Regions from separate parts of the Shewanella sp. 5_MG-2023 genome, predicted to be linked through region 1. Evidence: predicted binding sites of a transcription regulator. Region 1 holds the regulator's gene; each other region holds the start of a gene.
What was found. The regulator sigma-54, encoded in region 1, starts transcription at its own class of promoters, with help from an activator protein. The targets are predictions, from matches to a motif close to GTTGGCACGNNNNTNGNNT.
Positions count from the first base shown of each region.

Region 1 (7,941 bases):
ACCGCCAGCCAATGCCGGATCGATATTGAGTTTTTTAAGTATGAGCGGAATACTGGCCCCCGCTAGTCCGGCAACGGTCATGTTAATGAGCATCGCGCCGCCAATGAGACCGCCCAGTGCCATATCACCTTTCCATAGCCACACTGCAAAGAAGACCAGTACCGACCACATGAGGCCATTAAGAAAACCAATGGCTAATTCTTTACCTATAAGCCAACGGGAGTTACTTTGACCAATATGACCCAAGGCGATACCACGAATAACCAGAGCTAAGGTTTGATTGCCTGCCACACCGCCCATACTAGGGACAATAGTCATTAAAATCGCGATGGTGGCAAATTGCTCTAACGTGCCTTCAAACATATTACTTACTGATGCAGCAAGTAAGGCGGCAAACAAGTTAATGGTAAGCCATAGCGAGCGTCTGAAGGTGCTTTTCATTACTGGGCCAAAGGTATCTTCATCGTCATCCATACCCGCCATCCCCATCATTGAGTGTTCGGCGTCTTCACGAATAACATCGACCACATCATCAATGGTAATACGGCCTAATAATTTTTGCGCTTCATCTACCACTGGGGCCGAAATCCAGTCATGGCGTTCAAATAATTGCGCCACTTCATTATCAGGCATGTCCACAGGGATGCTTTCTAATTCAGGATCCATGATGCTGCGAATGGTTGAATTAGGATCACAAGTGAGTAGATCGGCAAGGCGCACCCCACCAAGCACATGATCGTTGCGATCAACCACATATAAGGTATCTGTGGTATCGGGTAGGTTGCCGCGCTGGCGCAAATAGCGTAATACCACATCAATATTAACGTCAGGACGCAAAGTGACCGTATCAGTATTCATGATACTGCCAGCGGTGTCATCAGGGTATGACAGTGCTTGTTCGACGCGATGGCGGTCTTGACTGCTCATGGATTGCAGTACTTTTTTATAAACAGCATCTGGCAAACTTCTTAAGATGTAAGCCAAGTCATCGGTATCCATCCCTGAGGTGGCTTGGGCTACTTTTTCTGGGGTCATAGCGCTGATGAGTGAATCTTTTAACTCTTCACCGAGTTCTTCTAGGATTTCACCCGCTTGCTCATGATCAATCAGTTGCCATAACACTTGACGAGTTTTCGGCGGTGATGATTCAAGAATTAATGCGACATCGGAGGCGGCCATGTCATGAAGCATATTTCTGACATGAACAAACATACCGCTACCTAATGCTTGTGTAAGCTGATTAAGACGTTGTTCGGTCAGTTCGCTGTCGATGACTTCAATACCCATTGGCTACTCCTGAAAAGACGATGATGAAATGTTAACTTAACTCACCGAAAAGAATGAAGAAATTTCTAATATCTGATGGCTTGATGCGCAATTCATAAATACCTAATACTGCTTGGTGGTGTGTTGAGTATAGCTAATAAAATAATGGTAAAGGTGAGTCGCTGTGTTTCCTTGGAGATGTTACTGGGCGCAGGCGGTTAGCTTTCTTCGTCAAATTTATCGTTGATTAACTTGCATACGGCCTCAAGGGCTTTTTCTGCATCACGGCCTTGAGCTTCAACAGTAATGATTTTACCAATGCCACTTTCTAACATTAATAACCCCAATACACTGGCAGCACTGGCTTGTTTCTCACCTTGGATAAGGGTGATAGTTGCGTCAAACTCGGTAGCTAAAATTGCCAATTTAGTCGCCGCTCGCGCATGCAAGCCTAGCTTGTTACTGATGGTAATTTGCTTTGAATAGGCCACCGTTTTGGCTGGCGATGTGGTTAGCTTATTCAATGCCAAGCTCTCTATGGCGGGCGCTGACTTTGTGCTTAGAGTTGTTGAAACGTTTAGCGAGCTGATCGGCAATATAAACCGAACGGTGCTGACCGCCAGTACAACCAATGGCAATGGTCAGGTAGCTGCGGTTATTACGCTCTAAATGTGGCATCCAAGTGTCAAAAAGGTTTTCAATTTGCCAGATAAACTTATTCACCAAAGGCTGTCGCTCTAAGAACTCTTGCACGGGCGCATCTAGGCCTGTGTAGGGCCTTAACTCAAGCTCCCAGTGCGGATTCGGTAAAAAGCGCACATCAAACATAAAGTCTGCTTCAGCCGGCATGCCATGCTTAAAGCCAAATGACTCAAAATGTACCACTAATTCTTTATCAACACTGCCTAGCAAGATTTGCCGAACATGATCGCTCAATTCGTAGATATTAGTTTGCGAGGTGTCGATATAGTGATCAACCATTTTGGCTATGGGTTCGAGTAACCGCCCCTCAAGCTTAATGGCTTCTTGTAACGAAATTTGATTCTTAGACAGTGGGTGTAATCGGCGGGTCTCACTAAAACGCTTCAGTAACACTTTATCGTTGGCGTTTAAAAAGAAACTGGTAATGCTGGTATCGTCAGACAGTAAAGCAATTTGCTCTTTGAGTACTTTGCCTTGCTCTTCGATATTACGCACATCGACGCTAATGGCGACAAGCTCGTTACTATCTTTAAGCTGTTCAAGCAGGCTGCCAATCAGTGGCAGTGGCAGGTTATCAACACAGTAATAACCTAAATCTTCAAGCACTCTCAGTGCGACTGATTTTCCTGAACCTGAACGTCCCGATACGATGACAAGTTTCATGCAGTAATAACCTGATAAAGTTCTGTAGCGTCATGACTCTTTCGAAGTCGTTTAAGTATCAATTTATCACTGAGTTTCTCTGCCATGCTAGATAATGTGCTTAGGTGTTGCTGGCACTGATCTGCAGGTACAAGAAGCGCAAATAAAATATCTACAGGTTGCTTGTCTATGGCATCAAAGGCGATTGGCTCTTCGCATTTGATTAAAATAGCAATGGGTTCTTCGATATTATCTAAGCGCCCATGTGGAATTGCTATGCCATTTCCTATACCTGTACTGCCCATTTTTTCACGCGCTATTAGACTTTCAAAAATAGCCTGTGAAGAAAGGGTTGGGTACTGGGCAGCCATTAAATTGCTGATTAATTCCAGTACCTTTTTCTTACTGCCCGGAGTGGCACAGGTAGTGCACGCCGGCTGCAGGATGGTACGAAGTTCCATCGTTAATGCTTAGTGAGTTTCTCTTTATGTTTAATTACCTGACGGTCTAGCTTATCTATCAGGGCGTCTATTGCCACATACATATCAGCGTTACGCGATACAGCAAACACTTCACCGCCTTTTAGGTGCAGTTTGGCTTCGGCAATCTGTTGTAGCTTTTGAACATCGAGCACAACGTGAACATTATTGATCTGTTCGAAGTGTCGTTCAAGCTTTGAAAATTTTGTTTGCACGTATTCCCGTAAAGATTGAGTTATTTCAATATGGTTTCCAGTCAGGTTAATTTGCATAGGTCATCCTCCAATAACAAAAGTTATAAGCTTTTGCGTTGGTTTGAGGGAGGGATGAGCATTGCCTCTCGATATTTGGCTATCGTACGTCGAGCAACGTTAATCCCTTGTTCAGCCAATAGTGTCGCCATTTTACTATCACTAAGAGGCTTTTTCGGGTTTTCTGCAGCTACGAGCTTTTTAATAAATGCGCGAATTGCTGTAGAAGAGCATTCTCCACCATCATCGGTACTTACATGGCTTGAGAAAAAATATTTTAGTTCAAAAAGTCCACGGGGGGTATGCATGTATTTTTGGGTCGTGACCCGTGAAATGGTCGACTCGTGCATTTCAACCGCTTCAGCAATATCATTGAGCACCATCGGCTTCATGGCTTCTTCACCGAACTCAAAGAAACCTTGCTGAAATTGTACGATACAGTTAGCCACTTTTAGTAAGGTTTCATTACGGCTATCGATGCTTTTGATAAACCATTTGGCTTCTTGTAAATGACCACGAATAAATTGGCTGTCAGCTTGGCTTGAACCGCCTTTGGCCATAGCTGCATATTGCTGATTAACGCCAATTTTAGGCATGTTATCGGGATTTAGCTCGACCACCCAGCGACCATTCTTTTTAAGTACAGTAACATCAGGAATGACGTACTCATCTTTAATGGGGGTAATTTGCAAGCCTGGACGTGGATTGAGCGTTTGAATAAATTCAATGGCTTCACGTAAATCATCTTCTTTAAGCTTGGTTTTACGCATCAGTAACCTAAAGTCACGACCGGCGATTAAATCAAGATGATCTTTAATCAGTAACTTAACATTATCTATGCAAGGAATTTCATTAGGGTATTGGCCTAATTGAATTAATAGACACTCACTTAAATCTCGCGCTGCAATGCCGACGGGATCGAAGTGTTGTACCCGTTTAAGTACAGCTTCAACTTCATCGAGTTCGATATCGTCAGTGCCTAAGGATTGCAAAATGTCTTCAACGCTCTGGGTGAGGTAACCGCGCTCATCAATGGCATCAATAATGGCGGTTGCAATCACTAAGTCATTTTCAGAAAAGGGAGTGAGGTTTTTTTGCCATTCAAGATGCTCATACAAGCCTTCACTGGTTTCGCCTTGAAACGGCATATCATTACCGCTCGATACTGCGCCAGAGCCAGAAGTCGGCGAGGCGGTATACACCTCATCCCATGTGGTATCCATAGGGAGTTCTTCAGGCATAGAATCTTTAGTGAGCGATTCAGTGGTATCAACCGTTGAGGTGTCTTTTTCTATGGTGACTTGGCTATTATCACTAAAATCGGTGTCAGTTTGCAGGGCGTTTTCTTTTACGGGCTCTTTGGCTTTAGTGAATTCGTCTTCAAGCTCTAATAGCGGGTTTGAATCAAGTGCTTGTTGAATTTCTTGCTGTAGCTCCAATGAGGAAAGTTGCAATAAGCGAATCGCTTGTTGCAACTGTGGGGTCATGGTTAAGTGTTGACCCATTTTGAGTTGGAGTGAGGCTTTCATGTACCGCTTGTCCCTAATTGAATTACATCATCGCGACGAACAGTGTGGGCGCTAGTTTATGATCCTAGAAAAATAGACTAGATTAAGGTTTGTTGTTGGCCGCGAATGCCATACTAAAAACTGAATAGTGCTAACTATAGCTTGAATTGTTCACCTAAGTATACCGACCTAACTTGCTGATTGACTAAGATCTCAGCAGGTGTTCCTTCAGCAATCAAGTTTCCGTGACTCACAATATATGCTCGCTCACACACATCAAGTGTTTCACGGACATTATGGTCGGTAATTAGCACCCCTAAACCACGGCTTTTAAGTTGTTGAATAATTTTCTTGATGTCGATTACTGAGATAGGATCTACCCCTGCAAAAGGTTCATCTAATAAAATAAACTTAGGATTTGCCGCTAATGCGCGTGCAATTTCAACTCGGCGACGCTCGCCTCCCGATAACGCCATACCTTGGCTATCACGGATATGAGTTATGTTAAATTCTTCTAATAAATGTTCCAGTTCTTCAATGCGCTGCTCATTTGATAAGCTTTTGCGAGTTTGAAGCACTGCCATTATATTATCGTGTACTGTGAGCTTACGAAAAATACTGGCTTCTTGAGGTAAGTAGCCAATGCCTTTTCGGGCGCGCAAATGCATTGGATCTGCGGTTAAATCATCTTCATCGATCAGAATGCGGCCCTTATCACTTTTGACTAGGCCTACGACCATATAAAAGGTGGTGGTTTTACCCGCGCCATTAGGGCCAAGTAAGCCAACAATTTGGCCGGTTTTTACCGTCAGGCTGACATCTTTTACTACCTGGCGACTTTTATAACTCTTAGCGAGATTTTCAGCGGTTAACGTAATTTGGGTCATTAGTCATTTTGCTCAGCTGCTGGGGCTGACAATGTCGCCTGCGCCTCAGCGTTAAGTGATTCAGTTACTTCGGGTGTTTCAGTTGAGTTCACAGCCTCTACAGCAGATAAATTGTTGTTTTCAATTATAGCTGGTGGCGTGTCATCACCGGGTTTAGCGCTGTCTGGTAAATGTGGTTGCTCATCTTTTTTCTTTTCAGAATCAATCAAGTCTGGGTGACTTTCTGGTTGAAAAATAGTGATAACCCGATCTTCACCAGTACCGGTGCTTTCAGCAATTAACTGCTGCTTTTCAATGTTGTAGCTAATTAGGTTACCAGTAACCTGGCTGCCAGCTTGGTCCAATTTAGCATTACCCGTTAAGGTTAAAATGCTAGTGGCAAGCTCATATTTAATTTCATCGGCACTGGCAGTACCAATACGGCCATCATCTAACTCTTGGGAAAATGTCGCAGGGTTACCTGTGGCAACCATGGTTTTTTGGGTGCCGCTTTCGGTGCCAAATGCGCGTAATTGGTCGGCATTAATGTTAATCGACCCTTGAGTCACATTAACTGGGCCATAGAAGATGACCTGATTGTTTTTTATGTCAGCTTTTTGGCTCACAGCTGCGACTTTAAGCTCTTGCTGTAAATCGCCTTCTTTTGCATAGGCGCTGGCAATACTGACTACACTGAGTAGTGAGGCAATCAAAAGTTTACTTTGCTTCATACGTTCCTTCTACTTGACTTAAAAGTTCAAGTTCTTGAGCATTTAAATCAGCATACAGGCCTAAACCTTGTATATTAAAATCTGACCCAGTAACAAAAATTTGTCTATCTGAGGTCAAAATCATGGTGTTCATATCGAGTGCCAACATGGTGGTTGTCAAAGATTGTAATGGCTCGTCGATGTTTATTGCATCAATAATAACATTATTTTCTAAAACTACTTTGCCTGTTTCATTATTCAGCTTGCCTAAATCTGCGCTTAATTGCCATTCGGCTTCACCATTTTCAGGATAAATAAGGTAGACAGGCTCAGTAAACATGGTTTCATTACTTTGCTGAAAGTGCTCCATGTATTTCGCTGAGACTCGGCTTTGCACTAAACCTTGCTCATTAAATTCAGTGGTGCGTAAGTCATTGGCGATAAAATCAGGGCGAGCAGGGGCAGGCAATTTACTTGCCTCCATCTGACTACGTTTAACTTGTACTTGCCAATAAAGGACTAAGGCTGCGCCAAAAAATCCGATAATAGCGAAGGTCACTCGGCTCATATACTCATTCCGTGGGCATTTTCAAACTTATCTTGGCTAAGTAATAGCAAATCGGTGAGTTCACGTAATGCGCCATTTCCGCCGTTAATGGTGGTGGTCATATGGCAATGTTGTTTAACATAAGGATGGCCATCAGCCACACAAACTGCAAGGCCAACCTGTTTCATCACAGGTAAGTCAACCATGTCATCACCAATATAGGCGACTTCATCTGGGCTAACGCCATAGGTATCTAACAGGCTTTGGTAAGGCACTAGTTTATCATCAACACCCTGATAAATATGAGTGACACCTAAAGCGGTCATTCTATTTTCCACAATGGCAGATTTACGCCCGGTTATCACAGCAACATGAATATTACTGGTTAAAATAGAGCGAATGCCATAACCATCACGGGTATGAAATGCTTTTAACTCTTCCCCTGCATTACTTAAATAAATACGGCCATCGGAAAATACCCCATCGACATCGCAAATAAGCAGCTTAATTTTTTTGGCTTTTTGCCAAACATCATCAGAGATTGGGCCGTAAAAACCTTGGTGCAGTGTTTCGTGTAATGACATGTTAAATGACTCCAGCTTTAACCATATCGAGCATGTTAAGTGCGCCGACTGGGCGTTGGTTCTCGTCTACGACAATTAAACCGTTAATACTTTTTTCTTCCATAATCTGTAATGCTTGCGCGGCTAAAATACCTGGGCTGATGGTAATGCAGTTGGTTGTCATTACATCGGCAATAGCGGTAGTACGCAGGTTCACTTCAGCATCGATGACGCGGCGTAAATCACCGTCAGTAAAGATCCCGACTAGCTTGTCTGCATTATCGATCACTGCAGTCATACCTAAACCTTTATTTGAGATCTCATATAGGGTTTCAGTAATGCAGAGCTCACTTTTCACCTGTGGAATATCAGCGCCTTTGTGCATTACATCGCTGACTTTAAGTAAT
Region 1 covers NZ_JAUORC010000027.1:3,348-11,288, forward strand. Annotated here, with positions in the region: gene mgtE (magnesium transporter) at 1-1,287, opposite strand, end outside; gene Q4557_RS15585 (HPr family phosphocarrier protein) at 1,485-1,757, opposite strand; gene rapZ (RNase adapter RapZ) at 1,783-2,631, opposite strand; gene ptsN (PTS IIA-like nitrogen regulatory protein PtsN) at 2,628-3,071, opposite strand; gene hpf (ribosome hibernation promoting factor) at 3,074-3,361, opposite strand; gene Q4557_RS15605 (RNA polymerase factor sigma-54) at 3,385-4,869, opposite strand; gene lptB (LPS export ABC transporter ATP-binding protein) at 5,004-5,735, opposite strand; gene lptA (lipopolysaccharide transport periplasmic protein LptA) at 5,735-6,445, opposite strand; gene lptC (LPS export ABC transporter periplasmic protein LptC) at 6,432-6,992, opposite strand; gene kdsC (3-deoxy-manno-octulosonate-8-phosphatase KdsC) at 6,989-7,555, opposite strand; gene Q4557_RS15630 (KpsF/GutQ family sugar-phosphate isomerase) at 7,557-7,941, opposite strand, start outside.

Region 2 (7,941 bases), on a different contig from region 1:
CACTGGTGCCGCGCTCAATATCTCTTGATAACCCGCCGGTTCGTCTGTCTAAATGAAAATCAAGATCTAGGCGGTGCAAATGCTCAAATACGCTCAAGCCTAAACGGCGAATGGCTCTTTCAGTCACCCGACCAAACAAGGTGTCACGAATTTCGCCAATGACTACATTTAAAAAGCGCACCCCGCCATATGCAAGCACTAATGCAATAGGCACAGCAACAATAGCTGCGGTGCGTTGGCCATCTAAACTGTCGACTAAGTCTTTTAAAATAAATGGCAAACCAACACTAGCAAGTTTGGCAATGACCAAACACAACATCGCCAAAAAGATGCGACCTTTAAACTCAAATAAGTAGGGCACTAATAACCCAACGACTTTCCAATTAAGCTTGCCTACTGGTCCATCAAAATACGCCGACGGTCTCATTCATTACCACCAATGATTAAATTTAAGAATGTTTATTTCGAAACTAGCTTTTACTTTTGCCACCACACTAAGTTAACACTTAGTCGCCAATTTAGTGTGACTTGATTTGAGCAAGACTAAAGAATTTGTTTTAAGCAGCCAAAATTAAATCATCATAGCGTTTAATATCGACGCTAATAGCACTTTAGACTTACAGATATTATCATTTGCTAGTATCAAAGGTTATTTTTTAGCAAAAAAACACAAAATATTGCAAAATCAGCTTGGTTTACAGTTCTGCAACGAAAAAGAATTTGCTACTCTTTACTCGTTACTTGTTAGCGATTTCCATTAATCATTCACCTTTATTCCCAGTTCAAAGGACGCAATATGTTAGACGCAGCAAAAACGCAGGCTCCACCAATGCAATTAATTCAAACTTGGGTGTGGATGATGATTGAGTCTGGTAACCCTGAGCTTCAGGATAAGGGAAGAAATAATCTTATTTCTGCTTTTGGTAGCCTTGCAAAAGCCAATGAATATTTAGCTAATAGCAATAATTAAGGCGCTAAAAAGCGCCTTAATTATTGGAGACAAGCAGCACTGTTAGCCGCGGCGATTTAATACGCTTTGATTTAACGTGGCTAATAGCTTTTCAGTATCACTCCAGCCAATACATGCATCAGTTATGCTTTGGCCGTAACACAACTCCTTGCCGACCACGAGATCTTGGCGGCCTTCTTCAATGTTGCTTTCAACCATCACCCCAAAAATATTGTGATTGCCTTGGCTAATTTGCCCAGCAACATCTTCAGCCACTAGCATCTGTTTATTAAAGTCTTTACTGCTGTTAGCGTGGCTAAAATCAATCATAATGTTAGCAGGCAATTTGGCGTTCTCTAATTGAGTTTCAATAGCACTAACATGAGGTTGGCTATAATTAGGCTCTTTACCGCCGCGCAGAATAATATGGCAATCTGGATTACCTTTCGTGGATACAATAGCTGAGTGACCAAACTTGGTGACTGACAAAAAGTGGTGCGGAGCACTTGCTGCACCAATCGCGTCAATCGCCACTTTAATGGTGCCATCAGTACCATTTTTAAAGCCTACAGGGCTCGATAAACCTGAAGCAAGCTCACGGTGCACTTGTGACTCTGTAGTACGGGCACCGATGGCTCCCCAACACATCATATCTGCCACATATTGCGGCGTGATCATATCAAGAAACTCACCGGCGGCTGGTATGCCAGATTCATTCAAATCGACCAATAATTTACGCGCTGTTCGTAGGCCGTCATTAAGCTTAAAGCTATTGTCCATGTAAGGATCATTGATCAGCCCTTTCCAACCTACCGTAGTACGAGGCTTTTCGAAGTAAACACGCATTACAATTTCTAGTTGATCTTTAAATTGCTCACGTAGAGCAATTAAACGCTTGCCATAATCTAAAGCTGCGACGGGATCATGTATTGAACAAGGGCCAATAACAACAAGTAAGCGATCATCTTGTTTGTTTAAAATTCTATGAATGCTATCTCGTGCATTAAACACTGTTGCTGATGCTGCTTCTGACGCCGGAAATCGCTCTAAAATAGCAATTGGGGGCAATAATTCTTTTATCTCATCAATTCTAACGTCATCATTTTTGTAATACATAGTTTATACAACTCCAGCAAACAGTTATTTATGCCAACGTTAAACGTTGAGCAGTAAAGCATTACGGACAGCTTTATATTTCAAACACTAGCATACAATAAAACATCCAATCTACGGTTTTATCAAATTATTCAATTTAAATTACTGTTATTAAATAGCTTTCATATTCAAAATATAAAATATCTAATAAATTCATTCATTTCTAAAATTATCTTCAATTCAATTCGCTTTAATCTTGAGTCTGTTCCTTCGATTATTGCTATCAAAATATATCAAGCAATAAAAAACCACTTGCAGCTAACACGCTGTAAGTGGCTAAAGTAACTAGGCCTTATTATATTAATGGCGCATCATAGCTTGCAGCTTACCTTTATAACGATCTTGATTGGTCTCATCATGGCTAAGATCTAGCGCCTTTTGCATGGTTTTCTTGGCACGTCTTTGATCGCCTGTTGCCCAGTAGGCACGGGACAAACCAAAATAAAACTCATGGCGGTAATCCGCCCGTTCAACCGCACGTTTGTACCACACTAAGGCTTCTTGATATTGCTTTTCAAAATACGCCTCTTGGGCCATATCAAAGTAATAGAATGGGTTATTAATGCGGGCTAATTCAAGAATTTTATGAACCTGTTTCCACTCTTCTAGTCGCTCTTGCTCACCTAATATTAATGCAAGATTATACAGGGTAGTGATATTTTTAGGTTCTAACTGAAGCACATAGCGATAGGCTTTTTCTGCCCGTTCATCTAATCCTTTATGACGATAAATCACCGCCAGAGTGTTAATACTATTGACGTAATACGGGTCTAACTCAATAGCCCGTTTTACCAATGCATACGCTAAGTCGTAGTCACCGCGTACTAATGCTTCTGCTGCAACATTATTAAAGTACATTCCAGATAAGGTTTGTTTATTAATTTGCTTAACACGGTATGAGCGTATTGAGCGCTCAGGCAAAAAATCCACTAATATGTCCGAACCGTGAAGACTAATACTATTGGGAGCGTCACGGTGCAGTAGTTTCATATTTACGTGACCATTTACGAGGTAAAAACCTCCCCTTCTATCCCATATGGGTTCTACATCAATATCTTGAAACTTTACAGGGACATCAAGTACCTGTGCGATAGCAGTTGTCAGTACCACCAGCGACATGCAGTTACCCGCCCGCTCAAGGGCTGTCACGCTGGCCATTCGGGTGTAGTGATCTCGATATTCAAAGCCCCCCTCTTGAGCATTGATGTATTCAGCAAGCCAAAGGTTTACCGGTATTTTAAGGCCGTTAACGCCACCTGAGCGAGCAAAATCACGCTGTATTTCAGTAACTATCTCATCAGGTAAATTGTAAATCTCTGCTGTAGCGGGAATATCTACCTCATTAAAATAACTATCGTTAAATAAGCCACTGACATTAACCTTGGCTTTATTGATACTCGACGTGCTGGAGCAGCCTGAAATAAAAATCAATATTAGTAAATAAAAACAGAGATTAAGGCGTGAAAAACCAAAAGATTGAATTATTAATGAATTTTTCGAAGAAACGTCATCATGATGCAACATAATTCTACCCCACATAAAAGCCTATCATTAAGCATAGAAGTTAGTGGCAGAATTGCGATTTTGAAAAAGTTACAAAAGATGAATGTAAAAAGCTTAAGCCAGTGGCGAATATTTGAATTTCATTATTACTTGGCAACTGGCGGGTCAATTTGAATAAACACCTCTTGGTTTTGATAGGTGTATGGTCGGTAGGAATTACCGGCGCAATTAAAATAACGGTATGGCGCAGCGAATACCAAACAGCCATTCGGCAGAGCTTGTAAAATATTAATTTGCTGCTGCATTTTGAGCATTTGCTGCCATTGATAGTCCTGCTGAACTTGATTTCGTATTGCAAAAGCGTCAAATGGTTCAGATGTCTTTCTCACAACCACTTTTCCCGCAGTGGCGAAAAAGCTGATACTGATAAGTAAAGCAATCATCAATACTTGAAAGTAATTAACCATGTTAAACCTCATTGCACTTATTCACTCGTCACACTTGTTCACTTTTTAAGAGTCACAAAAAAGCAGAACCCTAAGGTTCTGCTTTTAGTTTTAACATGCTCAGTGTTTAAAGCAATCTATTATCCAGCTGATTTGATTGAAACAAACTCTGGGTAAGCATCAACACCACAGTCAGATGCATCCATACCGTTGTACTCTTCTTCTTCAGTAACACGGATACCCACTGTCGCTTTAAGGATAAACCATACTACGAATGAAGCTGAGAATACCCAAGCAAAGATAACTGCTGCGCCATATAACTGAGCACCAAAGTTTGCATCAGCATTTGATAATGGTACTAGCATTAGACCTAGGAAACCGGCAACACCATGTACAGAGATTGCACCTACTGGGTCATCAATTTTAATGCGGTCAAAGGCAACAATTGAGAAGATAACCACACCACCAGCGACGATACCAATGACACCTGACATTAATAGTGAAGGTGATAATGGGTCTGCTGTAATAGCCACTAAGCCCGCTAATGCACCATTTAAAATCATGGTTAGGTCAGCCTTACCCCAGACAACTTTACAAACTAATAATGCTGAAACTGCACCGAAAGCGGCTGCTGAGTTAGTGTTTACAAAAATCTTAGCCACTGCTGAAGCATTTTCTGCGTCTGAGACTAATAATTGTGAACCACCGTTAAAGCCAAACCAACCCATCCATAAGATAAACATACCTAATGTCGCCATTGGTAAGTTTGAACCTGGGATAGGATGAACTTCACCATTTGGGCCATACTTACCTTTACGAGCACCCAGTAATAGTACTCCTGAGATAGCTGCTGCTGCACCGGCCATATGTACAATACCACTACCAGCGAAGTCAACGAAACCAGCAGCAGAAAGGAAGCCACCGCCCCAAGTCCAGTAACCTTCAATTGGGTAGATAACCGCGGTTAATACCACTGCAAAGATTAAGAAAGACCAAAGCTTCATTCGCTCTGCAACTGCACCAGACACAATTGACATTGCCGTTGCAACAAATACAACTTGGAAGAAGAAGTCAGACTCCAGCGCATGATCTGCATCAGCGGCTTGTGAGCCAATTAATGAACCAAATGATGGTAACCAGCCACCTTCAGTGTTATCGACATACATGATGTTGTAACCCACTAACAGGAACATCACACAGGCGATTGAATATAAACATACATTTTTAGTTAAAATTTCTGTGGTATTTTTTGAACGAACTAAGCCCGCCTCAAGCATTGCAAAACCTGCTGCCATCCACATGACAAACGCACCTGATATTAGAAAATAAAACGTATCTAATGCGAAACGTAATTCGGTGACGGTTGTGCCTAACGTTGCTAACTCTTCCATTACATTCCCCTTATAGTGCTTCGTTATCTAGCTCACCCGTACGGATACGGATAGCTTGCTCAAGATCAGTAACAAAAATTTTGCCATCGCCAATCTTGCCGGTATGAGCCGCTGTAGTAATGGCTTCAATTAACATATCTAAGTTTTCTGCTTTAGTAGCAATTTCCAACTTCACTTTAGGAAGAAAGTCGACTTGGTATTCTGCGCCACGATATAGCTCAGTGTGACCTTTTTGACGACCGAAACCTTTTACTTCGGTAACAGTCATTCCTTCAATGCCCATGCTTGCAATAGCTTCACGGACATCATCCAATTTAAATGGCTTGATGATAGCGCTGACGAGTTTCATCTCGACCTCCAAAAGTGTGATTGTTATAAATTTGTTTGCAAATACAATTCAATCATCAGGCCAATCATGTAAAACCATGATTCGTATAGCATTTTAAAATATAAGTTAAATAAAAAAGTCTTTTCATGCACTAATAAGGTGCAACTTTAATTTGGCGCGCACAACATTAGAGCGAAGCGTTTATAACTATTTGAATACTTGATAATAAGAATTACGCAGTTAAAAAAGTGTCAAAATGAACAAAGAAAAGCTGTGCGGAAGGGGGGGATGTTACTGATATAAAAATAAACACATTAAAGAAAGCATAAATAAAAAGACCTTCTAATGAAGGCCTTTTTATTTGCAGATTAGCTTTTAAAAATTTATAAGCTGCCAACCGTGTCAGTTGCTTCTGCTGAACTTGCAACCTCATCAGTCGTCTCTTCAGCGAGTAGATCTGCCATTAAGCTATCAACTTGAGGCTGACTGACCACTTCATCTTCAACTGCTACAACAGCCTCATTCACACTGACAAGCAAGTCTTCAGTTTCATCAGCTAAAGCAGTTTCTGTCACTTCAAGTTCTGCTTCTGTTTCAGCTGATGCAGTTGCTTGCATTTCAATTGCCGAGTCAGGCGCATCATTTGCAGTAGTCACAATTTCAGACTCGTCAATATCAGTGGTAAGCGCAACACTAACTGAAGGCTCAAGTACTTCATCTGCCTTAGCAAGTTCAATTTGGTTTTCTGCTGGCTGTATTTGCTGTGGTTCAATATCAATAACCGTCGTTGCCGGTTTCACCACTGAAGCTGTAACAGACTTTGATTCAATCAATTGAATCAATTCATCTTTTTTATAAACCGCGCCAGCAATTGCAGCAACAGCGATAGCCGCGACAAATAGCTTAGCACCTGAACCTGATGATTTCTCTTGAGCCTTTCTCGCCGCTTCTGCTGCAGCAAGTTGAGCTTGAGGATTCGGTTGCGGCTTAATCTCAAGTTTTGACTTAGGCTTAGGTTCTGCAACTGGCTTCGGGTTATTATGAGCATCTGTATTTACTTGAGGCTCTACTCGAGAATTTGCAGTTGCAGCGCTACTACCACTGGTCTGTGAATTAATTTCTGCAAGAGTCTGTGGTTTAATCTGAGTTGTGGCAGGTGCAGGTTCAGCCTTAACATCGACTTTCTTAGGTTCGGCTTTATTAACATCTGTTTTCACCTGAACCGCTACGGTAGTTTTTACTACAGGCTCTGGCTTAAGATTGTTAAAATGTCCCTTATTTGCAGCTTGAGCTATCGGCGCCTCTGCAACAGGCGCTTCAGTCTTTGGGAAAGCATAGGCTTCTGTGACTTGTGCTTCTGGCTTATCTTCAACAGTTGCTTGGGGTAATACGCCTTCTTCCGGGCCCTTGGTTCTGGCACCTAAAAATTGACCACCATCATAAATTTCCATTTTATGGCTAGATACATCACCTTCAACTACACCAGAGCTTACAATCACTAAACTGTTGCAATGTAATTTACCTTTAAATTCACCACAAACTCTTAATTCTTGACAAAAAAGCTCACCGTCAATTTCGCCACCAACTTCAATTTTAACTTGGTCTGTTGAACGAATAACACCTTTAACTTTACCGGCAACCAAAGCAGGTCCCTGTACAGTCATATCTCCATCCAATGAAGTATCAGGGCCAATAAAAGTAACCCCATTTCCTTTGTTATTCATACCAATCAGTTTCCTTTATTATTAATTTTGACATATACTAAACCAACTTTATTAAAACAACAAATAACATTTCTTTTACACAAGTTGCAGGTCAATTCCGAGCTTTTCGCTTTAAAAGTAAAACTTAATAGTTTAATGTATCGGCTATTAGTAAAAGAGCCTGTCTTTAATATATAAATTTGCTATTGAACGGATTTTCAATAGTAGCCCAAATAACAGGGATGTAGCCGAAATGATTTTTTCAGATGTGATTTTTAAACAACTTCCAGAACCACAGGCCCTGCAAGTATCTAAAATCTCAGGATTACTCAATATTGAAACCGCCTTCTATGACTCACTAAACTTTGCCTGTAAAGCTGCCGATAAAAGGCCAAAATTTCTTATTCACTATTTAGAAGCCCCTCATAAACACGCCTATTTAATTTCAGCTGATATTCTTACAACA
Region 2 covers NZ_JAUORC010000002.1:160,563-168,503, reverse strand. Annotated here, with positions in the region: gene Q4557_RS01655 (ABC transporter ATP-binding protein/permease) at 1-427, opposite strand, end outside; gene Q4557_RS01650 (hypothetical protein) at 797-970, shown strand; gene aroG (3-deoxy-7-phosphoheptulonate synthase AroG) at 1,013-2,065, opposite strand; gene Q4557_RS01640 (lipopolysaccharide assembly protein LapB) at 2,405-3,643, opposite strand; gene Q4557_RS01635 (hypothetical protein) at 3,754-4,074, opposite strand; gene Q4557_RS01630 (ammonium transporter) at 4,194-5,444, opposite strand; gene Q4557_RS01625 (P-II family nitrogen regulator) at 5,455-5,793, opposite strand; gene Q4557_RS01620 (polymer-forming cytoskeletal protein) at 6,156-7,496, opposite strand; gene Q4557_RS01615 (response regulator transcription factor) at 7,729-7,941, shown strand, end outside.
Region 2: a site for sigma-54 is predicted at 5,840-5,858, ahead of Q4557_RS01625 (P-II family nitrogen regulator). Genes of this name have one in related genera too.

Region 3 (7,941 bases), on a different contig from region 1:
ATAAAAAATATGGTCTCCCCACAAGGACTCGAACCCTGATCGATCGCTTAGGAGGCGACTGCTCTATCCTGTTGAGCTATAGGGAGACTAAGCGCAATTATACAAGTTTTAATCTTGATTAAAAGGCTTTAAATTTAGTTGCTTAAATCTTAATCACGATATCTTGTATTTGAATATTCCCTGTTGCGTCTATGCCTTGTAATACTGCGGTGGCACTTTCTTCTGATACTTGATCAATGGTGACTGTTGCGCGGTTTGGTGTGGCAACGGCGCGCATTAAATTCACTCTGTCAGGGATGTTTTGTTGCAATACAATTTGAAAGCTATCACCGGCTCTCACATGGTGCTTACGGCCTAAGTTAATAATTATTCTATTGCCTTGTTTAGCCACAATTTGTCCCAGCAGTGGGCGACAATTTAGCAAATTATCAATGTCAGCAGTGCTTTGCTGCATAAGCTGGTTAACCGTTTGGCCATAGCTTGAGCGCCAAAAACGTTTAGTGGTGGGTGATACGGTTTCGTCACGTTCAAACTCCCACTGCGCCTGTGCTGAGTAATCTTTACTCCAGACTTTTTCACCGCTAATAGCGTGATACAAAGTTAACTTAAAGCTGATTTGTCTTTGTGGGTAGCCGTGAAATAAGCCAAACATTAATCCTGAGGTGGGCTCGGTTGACATATCGAGGATTTCTGGTTGTAAGATATATTGGCTATCGGTGATTTCGCCTAACCAACTTGGGATGCGATTACCTTTAAAATTGATTAACTCATTGCTGTGATCTAGTGCTTCATCGGCGTGAATGCGGGCAAAGCTATTATGGGAGTGACTATTTAGTAGCACGCCATACTGTTGTGATAGTGCTTGAGTAAAGTTTAATAACTGACCATAACGTAATTGAGCGCGATCTTGAATACTGGCCTGAGGCACCATTATTGCCGCTCTTAATTGCTGACCTCGGCATTGCTGAGCTGAGTCGTCTTGAAGATCTAATCTTAGTAATACAGTAATGTCAGTGCTGGTGAGCATTTCAGATACCAGTTCAATATTATTGTCTTGTCCTATATGACTAAACTGAAATGCATCTTGGCTTAACTGCCCCTGACCCGAGATGTATTGACTATTAACGTTAACACCAACCCCAGCTTGCATGCTGGCATAGCTTAGCGCTTGGCTGATCGCCACTTCACGCGCCTTATCTACATTGCCATTAATGATATTCGCATGGCCTGTTACTTCAATAATTTCAGCTTTTAACGGCAGACTCAAGATACTGACAAACAGCAATATGGCTGCGGAGTAGAGTCGCTGGGTTGTTTTACTGCATATTTTCATATTAATCACTTGCTTAAAGATAACGATGAACGACTAATACAGTGCCAAGTTTATGGCGTTAAAGTACTAGGAGCGATTGTTTGAGAATAAATGCAAAGAATGTGCCTGTTATTGGTTTTCAATATATAAGTCGTTAAGCCAATGCTGAAAGGGATTAATTATCTAAAGTTTTTATCCTGATTGCCGATAGTGTTTTTAGAATTCATTTTTAACCTTTAGGCCTCAAACGCCTTAGCCCATAGCAATGCTTGAGTTAAATACAGGAATGCAATATGCGCCGAATTGGTTTACTTCCAATCATGATGTTGATGACAGCTTGTGCTGGCTCACAACCGACAGAGTATGATGATTTATCTTATGTCAATGAAGGCTATGAGATGAATTTTTGGTATGAGTCTGAGCCCAAAACGGATCATGTTATTCACTACGATATTCAGCAGTCAGGCATAGCGCCCAAAGCTGGGGTTAACCGCTTGGCGGAAAAAATTGTCAATGAATTAGTGCTACAAAACGACAGCTTACGAGCTGATCAACCACTGCTGATCACCACACCTGTCATGCTTGATGATTACGGACAAACTAATTTGCTGGGGCAGCAATTGCAGCAAGGCATGTTGACTGCATTTCATGCCAATGAATTTAATCTTGTTGATATGAATGTGGCTAGTTCACTTCGCGCCACTGCGGAGGGTGAGTTTATTTTAAGCCGCGACTGGAAGCAGCTTGCCACAGATTTAGCGGTATCCCATGTGGTCGTAGCCACCATGGGCACTACCTCAGAGGGCGTGGTGGTCAATGCCAGAATTGTCAATACTAGCAATAATCGAGTAGTGTCAGCGGTACAAACCTTTGTTAAAACCCACAGCCTGCCAGGCTATTTAACACCTGCCAATAAGGTGATTTCAAAAGACGGCATCTTGTATCGAAACGAGCATGCAGGTATGGCAAGCGTGACTATTTTAGGAGATAACCAATGAAGGCAATACTGTTTGCAGCCCTGACAGCAGCACTCACCTTGTCCGGGTGTGCGGTAAACGACAAGTATGTGCAATGGGAAACCGAGGCGCCTAAACAATTTCCTAAACTAACCGCTATTGGTTATGCGCCGTTAACAACGCAACCGGCAACAGAGCAATCTCACAAGGTGTTAATGGCGATGCAAGCGTCTAAAATTGCCGCTTATCGTGAACTGGCTGAGCAAGTGTATGGCCAGCAGATTGATGCCAGTAGCCAGGTCGATGATTGGTTGCTGAATAAGCAAACCGTTACCGCCAGTGTCTCGGGCATGATTAAAGGCGCTAAAGTGGTCAAAAGCTATCCGGCTGGTGATATGTATGTGACTGAGTTAGAACTGGATTTTTCACAGGTATGGAGCCTATATCAGCAGCAAAATAGGCCTAGAACGATTAAGCATGTGACTTACTTTTAGTTAAATTTAATTATTTAAATCCAGTCATTTAAATTAACTTAACTGAAGTACAAAAAAACCGCTCTTTGAGCGGTTTTTTGGTTTTTAAAACACAATCTAGCAACTCGCAGGGCAGTTAATTACCGCCTCGATTATGCTTTAAGGTTTTGCCCTAAAGAGGAAATCGTTGAAGTTCGGCCTTTGTCATTATAGGTCAGGCTTGATGCATTACGGCTCATTTGCAGCGCTTGAGAGAAGCGATTAAGGCTGGCTATATTAAGCTCAATTAAGCTGGCATTTTGACTATTGATGGCCTTGCACTCGTCTAGAATCGCTTTGGCTTCTTCGACTTTAACAATGAGTTCTGGCTCAGCGTTTAATAATGCTTTTTCTGGGTGAGAGGCTAACTTTTCATCATTAAGTTTGAGGTTGTTTAGGCAGTCAACCTTGTCTTTTGCCAGTGACAGTAGTTTATCTGCGTCACGTTCAGTAAGGGCTAATTTTTCTTCAGATACAAGTAATTTCAGCGACGACAAGGTGTCGTGCTGAAAAGATAACAGCTGTAGTAATTCAGTCATAAGTTACTCTTTATTAAAACCCACATTACCCGTTAAGTAATGTGTGGCCGATAATATCAAGAGTAACGATGAGGTTACTCTTGGTCGAAATTTAATCCGTCAAGATCAGCTTCAAAGCTAGCAATGTTAGCAGCTAACTTTTCAGGATCGACTTTGTAGCGACCTTCTGAAATTGCTAATTTAATTGCATCAACTTTGCTTTGGTCAACTTCTGGTAAAGATGCCATATTACTCTGCACTCCCTGCAGCTGCTGCGCTTGTGCAGTAATACTGACCGAATCCGTTTTTACTGGGGCAGCCGTGGTCTTAGCCGCTGAGTCAGCTGTTTGCGTTGTTGCTCCTGCGTCGCGATTGGTGCGCAACTGAGCATGAGAAGCTGTTTTTAGATGGTTAATATCAATTGCCATGTGAGGCTCCAGCGTAATGTTAGGGTTTTCCAAACAGGTTATCGGCCTTGTCAGAAAAAACTTTAGAATATTTTACATTCTAACTTCAACTTCGCCAACGCCTGTGACAATGACATCTAATCGCCTGTTAGAATTGCTATTTCTGACTCTAATAGCATCGCCAATATTACCATCTCTTAGTGCTTCTCCGGCAGTTTTTATTTCAAATGCGTTTGTTTTAGCATAAATAGATACCGAATCTCCTTTGCAAACAAAGCATAAATTATTGTTTAGCAAAGGCGCTTTAGCTGACACACGCCTTTTTGAGCGGGTACCGAGTAATTGTGAGATCTCAGAAAAAAACTGCCCGCGGATACTGTGTTGGTCAACATAGTTAATTGCCACATTATCTGCTGTGATTAACTCACCTTTTTCAATAATTCCCAATGCTGTCACCACTGGATACATAACCTCAACTTTAACCGAGATAAACATTTGCCATGGGTAGTCATAGTCAGGGCTGATACAGCTAATTTTGACTGTGTTGGTGCGGCTAATTTCGCGGTCACTGGCCATTTCAACACTAATGGGTGGCAAACATCTTGGCGGTGTTAATCGGCCATCAAGATTTTGCGGGCTAATGTTGATCACCGCATTGGGCTTTTTAGCAATTTTTTTTGCTACTACCTCTTTAGCTAATTCAGTAATGGTCGATAGAGAGTAAGTTATGGTGGCATCTTCACTGGCGTTAACCGGTAAAGATAAAAAAATAATGATCAATAGTAGAATGTTTTTCTTCATAATATTCTAACTAGCTTGATTGGCCAGGTTACCTCTAAACTTCAATTTTAATTAGCAATGATAAGGCTAAACATTCTCAATGTTATCTTTGTCAGAAGTTTGACTTTTTTCATTGAAATCGTCGCTTAAATGCGATGTGACCACAATCAAGCAAAAACTATGCCTATAGCTAAATTTAAGCGCTAAACCAGCAAATTGGCATAAATTACTGTGTTACAATTTGCGAAAATGGTTTTACTGTCGCTTTAAAACACTGGTTAACAGTGAACTCTAATAATAAATCCCACTAGGGAAAGTATTCATAAAACAAGGCAGGGTTATGTCGAGCATTCTTGATTCAGTTAATAAACGTACCCAACTGGTAGGCCAAAATAGACTGGAGTTACTGCTTTTTAAACTTAATGGTCGCCAACGTTTCGGTATCAACGTTTTTAAAGTAAAAGAAGTATTACAGTGTCCGCCACTGACAAAGTTACCCCGTTTAAGCCCAATGATTAAAGGCATTGCTCACATTCGGGGCTCGACTATTTCAGTGATTGATTTAAGTGCGGCAACCGGTGGCCGTCCGTTGGCATCGACTGAAAATTGCTTCATCATTATTGCTGAGTATAACCGCAGTATTCAGGGCTTTTTGGTTAGCTCAGTAGAGCGCATTATTAATATGAATTGGGAATCAATTATGCCACCGCCACAAGGGGCTGGGCGCAACTCTTATTTAACTGCAGTAACCGAAATCGAAGGTGAATTGGTTGAGATTTTAGATGTTGAAAAAATTCTTGATGAAATATCACCAGTAAAAACGGAATTAAGCCAAGCTGCCAGTGATGCTATTACCATTGATAAAGAGCAGCATTACCATATTATGGTGATTGATGACTCTGCAGTTGCTCGTAAGCAAATTATCCGTTCATTATCGTCATTGAACCTGCAAATTGACACCGCTATTGATGGTAAAGATGCCTTAGAGAAATTAAAAGCGATTGCCACTGAGATGGATAATGTTGCCGATGAAATTCCACTGATTATTTCAGACATTGAAATGCCAGAAATGGATGGCTATACCTTAACGGCGGAAATTCGCGACGATCCAAAACTTAAAGATATTAAAGTGGTGCTGCATACTTCATTAAGTGGCGTGTTTAATCAGGCCATGGTTGAAAAGGTCGGCGCAAACGACTTTATCGCTAAGTTTAATCCCGATGAGTTAGCGTCAGCGGTCAACAAACATCTCATTTTATAATAATTCAATCTACAACCTAGGGCTGATGATTCACCATAGATTGTAGATTTCACGTTTGTTACCAAGCGCTCGGTAACCAAACAAAGCGGCGGCTTTAGATTGCAAACAATGTAAAGCGCCTCTTTAAAATAGGATGTAAAAGTGCCGAACAAATCACTTGCTGAAGCAGAATATAATCAGTTTAAGCTTTTTTTAGAGCAACACAGTGGCATTGTATTAGGTGACAACAAGCAATATTTAGTAAAAAGTCGCTTAGCGCCTTTAATGGGCAAGCATGATTTGCCCTCATTATCGGAAGTGGTTAAGCGCTCAATGAAGCCAATGGAGCGGCATTTACGGGCGGAAGTGATTGACGCGATGACCACAAATGAAACTCTGTGGTTTAGAGACAAATACCCGTTTGAATTACTTCATGATGCTTTATTACCTGAATATAGCCGCTTAGGTCGGCCGTTAAAAATATGGTCAGCCGCTTGCTCGTCAGGGCAGGAGCCCTATTCATTGGCAATGACTATTTTAGAGTATCAGCAGCGTAAGCCGGGGGCATTGCCTGGTAGCGCGACGATCCAAGCCACCGATTTATCACCTTCAATGCTAGCACGTTGTAAAAAGGCCGAATATGACAGCTTAGCCTTAGCCCGTGGGCTATCAGATGAGCGAAAGCGACAATTTTTTGATCCAATGCCGTCAGGTCATATGAAAGTGAAAGATAATGTTCAGCGGTTAGTGAATTTTAGAAGTCATAACCTGCTTGAAAGTTATAGCTTATTGGGTAAGTTCGATATTATCTTTTGTCGTAATGTGTTGATTTATTTTTCTCCAGAGGCAAAAGCTAAAATTTTGCGGCAATTTGCTGCCGCCCTTAATCCCAATGGGATTTTATTTTTAGGGGCGTCAGAATCTATCTCAGGTTTAAGTGATGAATTTACGATGGTGCGTTGTAACCCAGGGATTTACTATCAAAAGAAAAATATATTGTAAGTTTATGAATTAATATGTTTTTAGTTAATAAAATGCCGACTTACGTCGGCATTTTTCATTTTTATCCTTTCTCATCTTAAAACCGCAATATTTTGGCATAAGGTTTGCTTTGTTAGTGACAGTTAGCTGATGGAGGCAATTTTATGGCGATTAATTTTGAAAATGGTTTAGGGGTACATCAATACTCGTTGGGCATACGTGCTCAAAGGGCTGAAGTGCTATCTAGTAATATCGCCAATGCCAATACCCCGGGTTACAAAGCCCGTGATGTAGACTTTGCCTCTGCCATGAATAGCGCCCGCTCTCATCAGCAAGGGCTGCAAATGAGTCAAACAACTGACAAGCACTTTGACCTTAAAGCGTTAAGCCAAGAGCATGTGCAGTTTCGGGTGCCAAATCAGCCAGACACAGGTGACGGTAATACGGTGGATATGCAAGAAGAGCAATCTGCATTTATGCAAAACTCTTTGGAATATCAAATGTCACTGGGCTTTCTTGAAAGTAAGTTTTCTGGCATGCGTAAAGCCATTAGAGGTGATTAATTATGAGTCTTTTTAATATTTTTAATGTGTCAGGCTCGGGTATGTCTGCGCAATCGGTGCGCTTAAATACCACCGCCAGTAATATTGCTAATGCCAACACAGTATCAAGCAGTGTCGGTGAGACCTATAGAGCTCGTCATCCTATTTTTGAGGCTGAAATGGCCAAAGCCAGTCATCAGCAAAATAGTTCTCATAGTGTCAGTGTTAAAGGCGTTGTAGAAAGCGATAAACCGTTATTAAAAGAATTCTCACCTAATCATCCAATGGCTGATAACGATGGGTTTATTTATAAACCCAATGTCAATGTGATGGAAGAAATGGCCGATATGATTTCTGCTTCTCGGTCATATCAAATGAATGTTCAAGTGGCTGATGCCGCCAAATCAATGTTGCAGCAAACGCTTCGTATGGGTAAGTAATATGAATTTAGTTGGAGGTAAACAATGAGCCTCGTTAATCCTTACAGTAGTCAGTCATTACCGCAGTTGCAGACGTCTACCACGGCTTCCACCGTCTCCACTAATTCAGTGGCGACAAACTCACAAACTACACAGGTATCAGACAGTAGCTTTTTAGATAGCCTAACTGCTGCGCAATCAGCTAGCACCACCGAAACTGGTGAAGCTAAAAGCCAAGAGCTAACCCAATCGGATTTCTTTGCGCTTTTGAGTC
Region 3 covers NZ_JAUORC010000035.1:29,013-36,953, forward strand. Annotated here, with positions in the region: tRNA gene Q4557_RS17665 (tRNA-Arg) at 11-86, opposite strand; gene Q4557_RS17670 (flagellar assembly protein T N-terminal domain-containing protein) at 143-1,333, opposite strand; gene Q4557_RS17675 (FlgO family outer membrane protein) at 1,606-2,310, shown strand; gene Q4557_RS17680 (LPP20 family lipoprotein) at 2,307-2,762, shown strand; gene Q4557_RS17685 (flagella synthesis protein FlgN) at 2,894-3,319, opposite strand; gene flgM (flagellar biosynthesis anti-sigma factor FlgM) at 3,394-3,726, opposite strand; gene flgA (flagellar basal body P-ring formation chaperone FlgA) at 3,799-4,506, opposite strand; gene Q4557_RS17700 (chemotaxis protein CheV) at 4,826-5,746, shown strand; gene Q4557_RS17705 (protein-glutamate O-methyltransferase CheR) at 5,888-6,727, shown strand; gene flgB (flagellar basal body rod protein FlgB) at 6,871-7,269, shown strand; gene flgC (flagellar basal body rod protein FlgC) at 7,272-7,688, shown strand; gene flgD (flagellar hook assembly protein FlgD) at 7,713-7,941, shown strand, end outside.
Region 3: a site for sigma-54 is predicted at 1,424-1,442, ahead of Q4557_RS17670 (flagellar assembly protein T N-terminal domain-containing protein). Genes of this name have one in related genera too.

Region 4 (7,941 bases), on a different contig from region 1:
GCGATAAATTAGATACAGCACTGAGTGAGAATATGGACTTGGTTGAAGGATTGTTTGCTACTCCAGTTACAGGCTTAGCAAATCGATTGGATACCATGATAGAAGGCTATGTTAAAACCGGTGGGCTTATTGATAGTCGTAATAATAGTTTTACCAGTGAAAAAAGTCGTTTAGATGACCAACGCGAGGCGTTTAGTTTAAAAATGGAAATGCTAGAAGCGAGACTATTCAAGCAGTTTAATGCGATGGATTTAATTGTTGCGACGATGAATCAACAAAGTTCAGGCTTGGTTGACAGACTTAATTCGTTGCCTGGTGCCGTTCCGCAATCATAAGTTTAGGGTATTCCATTGCTAAAAAATATTAATCAGCTTATCGATGAAACGCTTAATGAGTTAGAAAACTTAGCTTCAGAAGATGAAAAGTCAGATGAGCTGGTATTAAAATTGCAGGTGTTGGTACAGAAGCGTCAAATTTTACTTGATGATTTTGCAGATGAAAACGTTGAAGTAGTTCGGACTGTTTTGAATGAGCAATTATTGATCACTCAAGTTTTTGAAAAACGAGCTCGTAAAATACTTTCACACATTCAATCTTTACTTAATCTCAAAAAGAAAAATAAGCGCCAGATAAATCTATATCAATCCGTTGATGCAAATAAGTAAAAGGTGGTTCCTATGAGAGGATCAATACAGTCTTATCGTAAAGTCTCTTTAGATAGTGAGATAGCAGTTGCTTCTCCGCACAGAATTATACAAATGATGTTTGACGGCGCATTACTGCGTTTGGCTCAAAGTCGCTATGCTATTGAAAATAATGATATTGCAAGTAAAGGCGTGTTCATCAATAAAGCTATTGGGATCATTAATGGTTTAAATGGCAGCTTAAATATGGATGATACAGATTCTGTAGCAAGCAATTTAGCTGAACTGTATGATTTTATGCTTCGCCGAATAACTGAAGCTAATTTGAATAATGATGTAGCAGCTATTGATGATGTCACCTCTATCCTAAAAACCATTAAAGAAGGTTGGGATGCTATTCCACAGGACATGCATCATATGACTTCAGAAGCCAGTTAAGCTGTGACGTAAAAAAACAGGCGCTTTTAGCGCCTTTTGTTTGTTTAATGATGGCTAACTTAGTAACAGTTTGTTTGCATCTGTTTACTAAATCATCTGTTAATTTATTAAATCAATGAGATGCTGTAATTTTGTGGTTTGTCACTTGATTCTCACTGGCTGATAATACAATATTCATTTTATAAAAACGTTTAAACTATATTGCGCAGATGTCCGTGTTTACACTATGTGTAACCAAAGCGTATAGGTAGGATGTTGTATTAATGTATTTGTGGTAAGTTTGTTACCAAATATTTATCCATATTGCATATAATAATCACAATCAAGTCGCACTTCCGTTTTATCTCGTATAGCGTGATAATGGCTGTGAAATAATAATAACTCGAGCTTTGGCCTTCTTAATGATGCAAATAGAACAACGAATATTAATTGTTGCTGACCCTTCTGAGCGTGTCTCTCGTCTTTGTTGTATTTTTGATTTTTTAGATGAAAAGTATCATCTAATTACTAAAGACGATCTTGCCTCATTAACCGCAGACTGTCGTTATCGGGCGTTAGTGCTTGATACCCAATCAGTCACGGCTGAGTTTATTAAAAGCGTGAAGTCATCAATGCCTTGGCAGCCAGTGCTATTATCAGGTGAAAGTAACCTTAATGGTGGCAACGTATTAGGCACCATTGCTGAGCCAATAAGCTACCCGCAATTGACCGAATTACTGCATTTTTGTCAAGTCTATGGCCAAGCTAAACAGCCGCAAACACCCACCAGCGCTAACCAAACTAAACTATTCAGAAGTTTAGTGGGCCGCAGTGAAGGTATTGCCAATGTCAGACACCTTATTAGCCAAGTGGCCAGCTCTGACGCAACCGTGCTGGTACTGGGTCAGTCTGGCACCGGTAAAGAAGTGGTAGCCCGTAATATTCATTACATGTCTGATCGCCGCGATGGACCATTTATCCCGGTCAACTGTGGTGCCATTCCGCCTGAGTTATTAGAAAGTGAACTATTTGGCCATGAAAAGGGCTCATTTACTGGGGCGATTTCAACCCGTAAAGGCCGCTTTGAATTAGCTGAAAATGGCACGCTGTTTCTTGATGAAATCGGCGACATGCCACTGCAAATGCAAGTAAAGTTACTGCGGGTATTGCAAGAAAAAGTATTCGAACGTGTCGGTGGTTCTAAAACCATCAATACCGATGTACGCATTGTTGCGGCCACTCACCGTGACTTAGAAACCATGATCAGCGAAAATGAATTTCGAGAAGATTTATATTATCGTTTGAATGTGTTTCCAATAGAAATGCCTTCATTAAGTGAGCGCAGTGATGATGTGCCATTATTATTGCAAGAGCTTGTGAGCCGTGTTTTTAACGAAGGCCGCGGTAAAATCCGCTTTACCCAGCGCGCAATCGAATCATTAAAGGCCCATAATTGGTCTGGTAATGTCCGCGAACTGTCGAATTTAGTCGAGCGTTTAACGATTTTATTCCCTGGTGGCTTGGTTGATGTGAATGACTTACCAAGAAAATATCGTTATATCGATGTGCCAGAATATTGTGTTGAAGTCAGTGAAGAGCAGCAAGAGCGTGATGCATTAGCATCTATCTTCAGTGATGAGGAACCCATAGAGCTACCTGATACCCGCTTTCCAAGTGAATTACCGCCTGAAGGGGTAAACCTTAAGGATTTATTGGCAGAGCTTGAAATTGACATGATCCGCCAAGCGTTAGAGCAACAAGATAACGTGGTTGCCAGAGCCGCTGAAATGTTAGGCATACGCCGAACCACCTTGGTTGAAAAAATGCGTAAGTATGGCATGGGTAAGGATTAAATTACTCACGAGTATAAGTTCTTTAATTAATTGAAAAAGAAAAGAAAGCATGCCTTATGGCATGCTTTTTTGTTTTCAGAAATATAAATGTTCTGAAACTGGCATACCTCATGCATTAGCTTGTGAAAAGTTATTATTTTGACGGAGTGACCATGTATTCAGCGCAATCACTAGTAGAACAGCCGCAGTATTGTGATAGCTACAAACTAGCCGAGCCTGCAGCAATTGTCAGCGAGGCGCCAGCAGCGCCAATTACACTGCGTCAATCAGTGAACCTCGATCTGCAAGCTGAAACATCACGTCCGCAAAAGGCAGCTAATATGTCTAATCAAATGGCGCATATTCTTCAAGCTATGCCTTCAGGTGTAGTGATTATCAATGGTGACGGTATTGTGACCTTGGCCAACCCAGTCGCAACTGACTTATTAGGCCGGCCGCTGCAAGGGGCCAAGTGGTTTGACATTATTAACCGCGCTTTTTCACCCCAAGATGATGACGGTTATGAAGTGTCACTAAAAGATGGCCGTCGAGTAAAGCTGGCGATTACTCCGCTGTCGCCAGAGCCTGGGCAGTTAATTGTGTTAACTGACTTAACTGAAACCCGCTTATTACAGAAAAACCTCTCTCATTTACAGCGCTTATCAGCACTGGGCAAAATGGTGGCAACCTTGGCGCATCAGGTCAGAACGCCGTTATCGGCCGCGATGTTATATGCATCAAACCTTGCTAGCCCTAAATTAAATGATACGGCTAAAAAGCGTTTTCAAGGCAAGTTAGTCGATAGGCTTAATGAGCTAGAGCGTCAAGTTAATGACATGCTACTGATGGCAAGAAACAAACAAGATGTCGCCGCAGAGTCGACATCTACTGCAGATATTATTGAGCCTGTGCTGGCAAATTGTGAGCCCATTGTTGAAAACAAACAGTGTAAATTACACTTTATTGATCAAACCGATAAACACATTATGGCTAACACGAATGCCTTAAGCTCGGCGATTAACAATCTGGTGATGAACAGCCTAGAGGCCAATGCCACAGAAATTCAGATTGTGACTGGCGAAGATGAACACGGCATTAATATCGATGTGATTGATAACGGTAAGGGGTTATCAAAAGAGATGCAGCAACAAGTATTGGAGCCTTTTTTTACCACTAAAAGCCAAGGGACAGGCCTAGGCTTAGCGGTAGTGCAAACCGTGGTGAGAAATCATGGCGGCAGATTACAGGTGACATCGCAGCCGCACAAAGGCAGCTTAATTCGACTATCATTTCCTATGGCTAAAGACACGGAACAAGCCAAAAAAATAGTGGAGGGATCCCATGAGTGAAGCCAAGTTACTGTTAGTTGAAGATGATGCTGCGCTGCGTGAAGCCTTACTTGATACCTTGATGTTAGCCCAATATGACTGCGTTGATGTGGGCTCTGCAGAAGAGGCCATTATTGCCATGAAAACCACGACGTTTGATATGGTTATCAGTGATGTGCAAATGGAAGGTATTGGCGGGCTAGGGCTATTAAACTATTTACAGCAAAACCATAGTAAAGTCCCCATTTTATTAATGACCGCTTTTGCCACCATTGACAGTGCGGTTAGCGCCATAAAACTTGGTGCGGCGGATTATCTGGCTAAACCTTTTGCGCCTGAAGTGTTGTTAAATCAGGTATCTCGCTACTTACCCCTTAAACAAAATTTAGGTCAACCTGTGGTCGCCGATGACAAAAGCTTGGCGCTACTGAATATTGCCCAGCGGGTGGCAAGCTCTGATGCCTCAGTGATGATCATGGGGCCAAGTGGATCGGGCAAAGAAGTGCTAGCACGTTATATTCATCAAAACAGCCCTCGAGCAGAAAAACCTTTTATCGCCATTAATTGCGCAGCAATACCTGAAAATATGCTTGAAGCCACCTTATTTGGCTATGAAAAAGGCGCTTTTACAGGCGCTTATCAGGCATGCCCTGGAAAATTTGAACAGGCTCAAGGCGGCACCATATTACTTGATGAAATTTCTGAGATGGAGCTAGGGCTGCAAGCCAAATTGTTGCGAGTACTGCAAGAGCGTGAAGTTGAGCGTTTAGGTGGCCGTAAAACCATAGCCCTTGATGTGAGGGTACTTGCCACTTCAAACCGTGATTTAAAGTCCATGGCAACATCGGGCGCATTTAGAGAAGATTTATATTACCGCATTAATGTATTTCCACTAACCTGGCCGGCATTAAACCAACGACCGGCTGATATTTTACCCTTAGCAAGGCACTTGCTGGTTAAGCATGCTAAGGCATTTAATGTCTCACCAGTGCCAGAGTTAGATGAGATAGCTTGTCGTCGTTTATTGGCTTATCGCTGGCCAGGTAATGTCCGTGAGCTGGATAATGTTATTCAGCGCACCTTGATACTGAATAATGGCGAGGAGATAACTGGCGCGGATATTATTCTTGAAGCTGAAGATGTTACTTTGAGCCCCAATGAGCAACCCGTGGCCGCTGCTGAAACGGATGGGCTTGGGGGCGAACTGCAGGCTCAAGAGCATGTGATTATTTTGGAAACCTTAAATCTATGTAATGGTAGCCGTAAAGACGTAGCTGAGAAGCTGGGAATTAGCGCCAGAACATTGCGCTATAAAATGGCTAAAATGCGTGACTTGGGTATTCAAGTCCCTGCTTAAATATCGACGTTTAGTTCATCTTTATACTTAACTCTAAATTCTAAAATATTAGCTTAACCGCTTTGATGATACTAAAGCGGTTCTATTTTGTGTATTTTTCACCCTTTCAAGTTGTTTTTAAGCTCTTTTCATGGGCTTAAGTGTATTTAAGCTATTGTTGGCATCCTACTTGCTAATTCTATTGTAACTGTTTTTAAGTCGTCAAATATCCGACGAATGGAGTTTACAATGCAGATTAGTTCAAATCCTTTTTTACAAGAAATGCAATCCTTAAAGGGTGAGATTTCGCCTAATCTTGGCTTACCTATTCAAGCGGATATGATTCAAAAAGTCGGTAATACTTCTGGTGCTGACTTTGGCCAATTGTTATCTCAAGCGGTTGGTGGCGTGGCTGATTTACAATCAAACTCAGCTAATTTAGCCACCCGATTAGAGATGGGCGATAGCACTGTGACCTTATCTGATACCGTGATTGCCCGTGAAAAAGCCGGGGTTGCATTTGAAGCAACGGTGCAAGTGAGAAACAAACTTGTAGAAGCGTATAAAGAAATTATGAGTATGCCTGTTTAGGCTTTTGTTAATAGTATTGTTGTTGATATTCTGGTATTGAAGTAGGTAAATATTGTGAGCACAGATCTAGTATTAGATTCAGATAAAGTCGATAGCACAGGGATTCAGCAGGAAAATAAACCTGGCTTGAAAAGCTCGTTTGGTAGTGCTGACTTTATGCGTCAAATCACTATGATATTGGCTTTAGCTGTATGTCTTGTGCTGGCAGTATTTATGATTATTTGGGCGCAAGAGCCTGAATATAGGCCGTTAGGGCAAATGGAAACTGCTGAAATGATCCAAGTATTGGACGTTTTAGATAAGAATAAAATTGCCTATAAAATCTCCGGCGATGTAGTCAGTATTCCTGAAAACAAATATCAAAATGTCAAACTGCTGCTGGGCCGTGCAGGCGTTGAAGCCAGTAGTCAACCAACCGATTATTTAAGCCAAGACAGCGGTTTTGGTGTTAGTCAGCGCATGGAGCAAGCCCGCCTAAAACAAAGCCAAGAAGTTAATTTAGCCAGAGTGATAGAAGAGCTAAAAAGTATTAGCCGCGCCAAAGTGATATTAGCTATTCCCAAAGAAAATGTGTTTGCCCGTAATAAATCTAAACCTAGCGCTACCGTAGTTGTGAGCGTTCGTCGTGGTAGCCTTGGCCAAGAAGAAATTGACTCTATCGTTGATATTGTCGCCTCAGCAGTACAAGGCTTAGAGCCAAGCCGGGTGACAGTGACCGATTCAAATGGCCGCCTGCTAAATTCAGGTAGCCAAGATGGCGCCTCCTCAAGAGCCCGCCGCGAGCTTGAATTAGTGCAGCATCAAGAAGCAGAATATCGTAACAAAATCGATTCGATATTAATGCCTATTCTAGGCCCTGAAAACTTCACTTCTCAAGTGGATGTCAACATGGACTTCACCGCGATTGAGCAAACCGCGAAACGCTTTTCGCCTGATTTACCCGCTGTACGCAGTGAAATGACCATAGAGCGTAATTCAAGCGGTCAATCAATGGGTGGCATTCCAGGGGCATTAACCAATCAGCCTCCTATGGATTCAGATATTCCACAAGAAGCAGGCGCAGAGCAAACTACAGCGGTTAATGGCAATAGCCATCGAGAAGCAACCCGTAATTTTGAACTTGATACCACCATCAGCCATACCCGCCAGCAAGTGGGTGTGGTGCGCAGAGTCAGTGTGTCGGTGGCCATTGATTATAAACCGGGACCTGCTGATGAAAGTGGCATAGTGACCCGCATTCCGCGCACCGAACAAGAGCTAACCAATATTCGTCGCTTACTTGAAGGGGCGATGGGCTTTACCAGTCAACGTGGTGATAGCTTAGAAGTGGTCACAGTACCGTTTATGAACCAGCTTATTGAAGAGCTGCCCGCCGCTGAAATGTGGGAGCAGCCTTGGTTTTGGCGCGCGGTGAGATTGGTGTTAGGGGCGTTTTTAGTCTTAGTGCTGATTTTGTTTGTGATTCGCCCTATGTTAAATCGTTTGTTTAATAACGACGAAGTCGAGATGCCCGAAGAGCCGCGCTTAGGTCATGAATTGGCTGAGATTGAAGATCAGTATGCCGCCGATACCTTGGGTATGCTCAATAGCCAACAAGCAGATTATAGCTATGCCGATGATGGCTCGATTCAAATACCAAACCTGCATAAAGATGATGATATGATTAAGTCGATTAGGGCATTAGTGGCTAATGAACCTGAACTTTCTACCCAAGTAATTAAGAGTTGGTTACAAGAAGATGGCAAATAATACTCTGGCAGCACCCGTAGGCGAACAGGCTAGTCTTGAAGAGC
Region 4 covers NZ_JAUORC010000023.1:1,832-9,772, forward strand. Annotated here, with positions in the region: gene fliD (flagellar filament capping protein FliD) at 1-335, shown strand, start outside; gene Q4557_RS14165 (hypothetical protein) at 351-665, shown strand; gene fliS (flagellar export chaperone FliS) at 678-1,082, shown strand; gene Q4557_RS14175 (sigma-54 dependent transcriptional regulator) at 1,484-2,914, shown strand; gene Q4557_RS14180 (PAS domain-containing sensor histidine kinase) at 3,067-4,242, shown strand; gene Q4557_RS14185 (sigma-54 dependent transcriptional regulator) at 4,235-5,578, shown strand; gene fliE (flagellar hook-basal body complex protein FliE) at 5,807-6,148, shown strand; gene fliF (flagellar basal-body MS-ring/collar protein FliF) at 6,203-7,897, shown strand; gene fliG (flagellar motor switch protein FliG) at 7,887-7,941, shown strand, end outside.
Region 4: a site for sigma-54 is predicted at 5,735-5,753, ahead of fliE (flagellar hook-basal body complex protein FliE). Genes of this name have one in related genera too.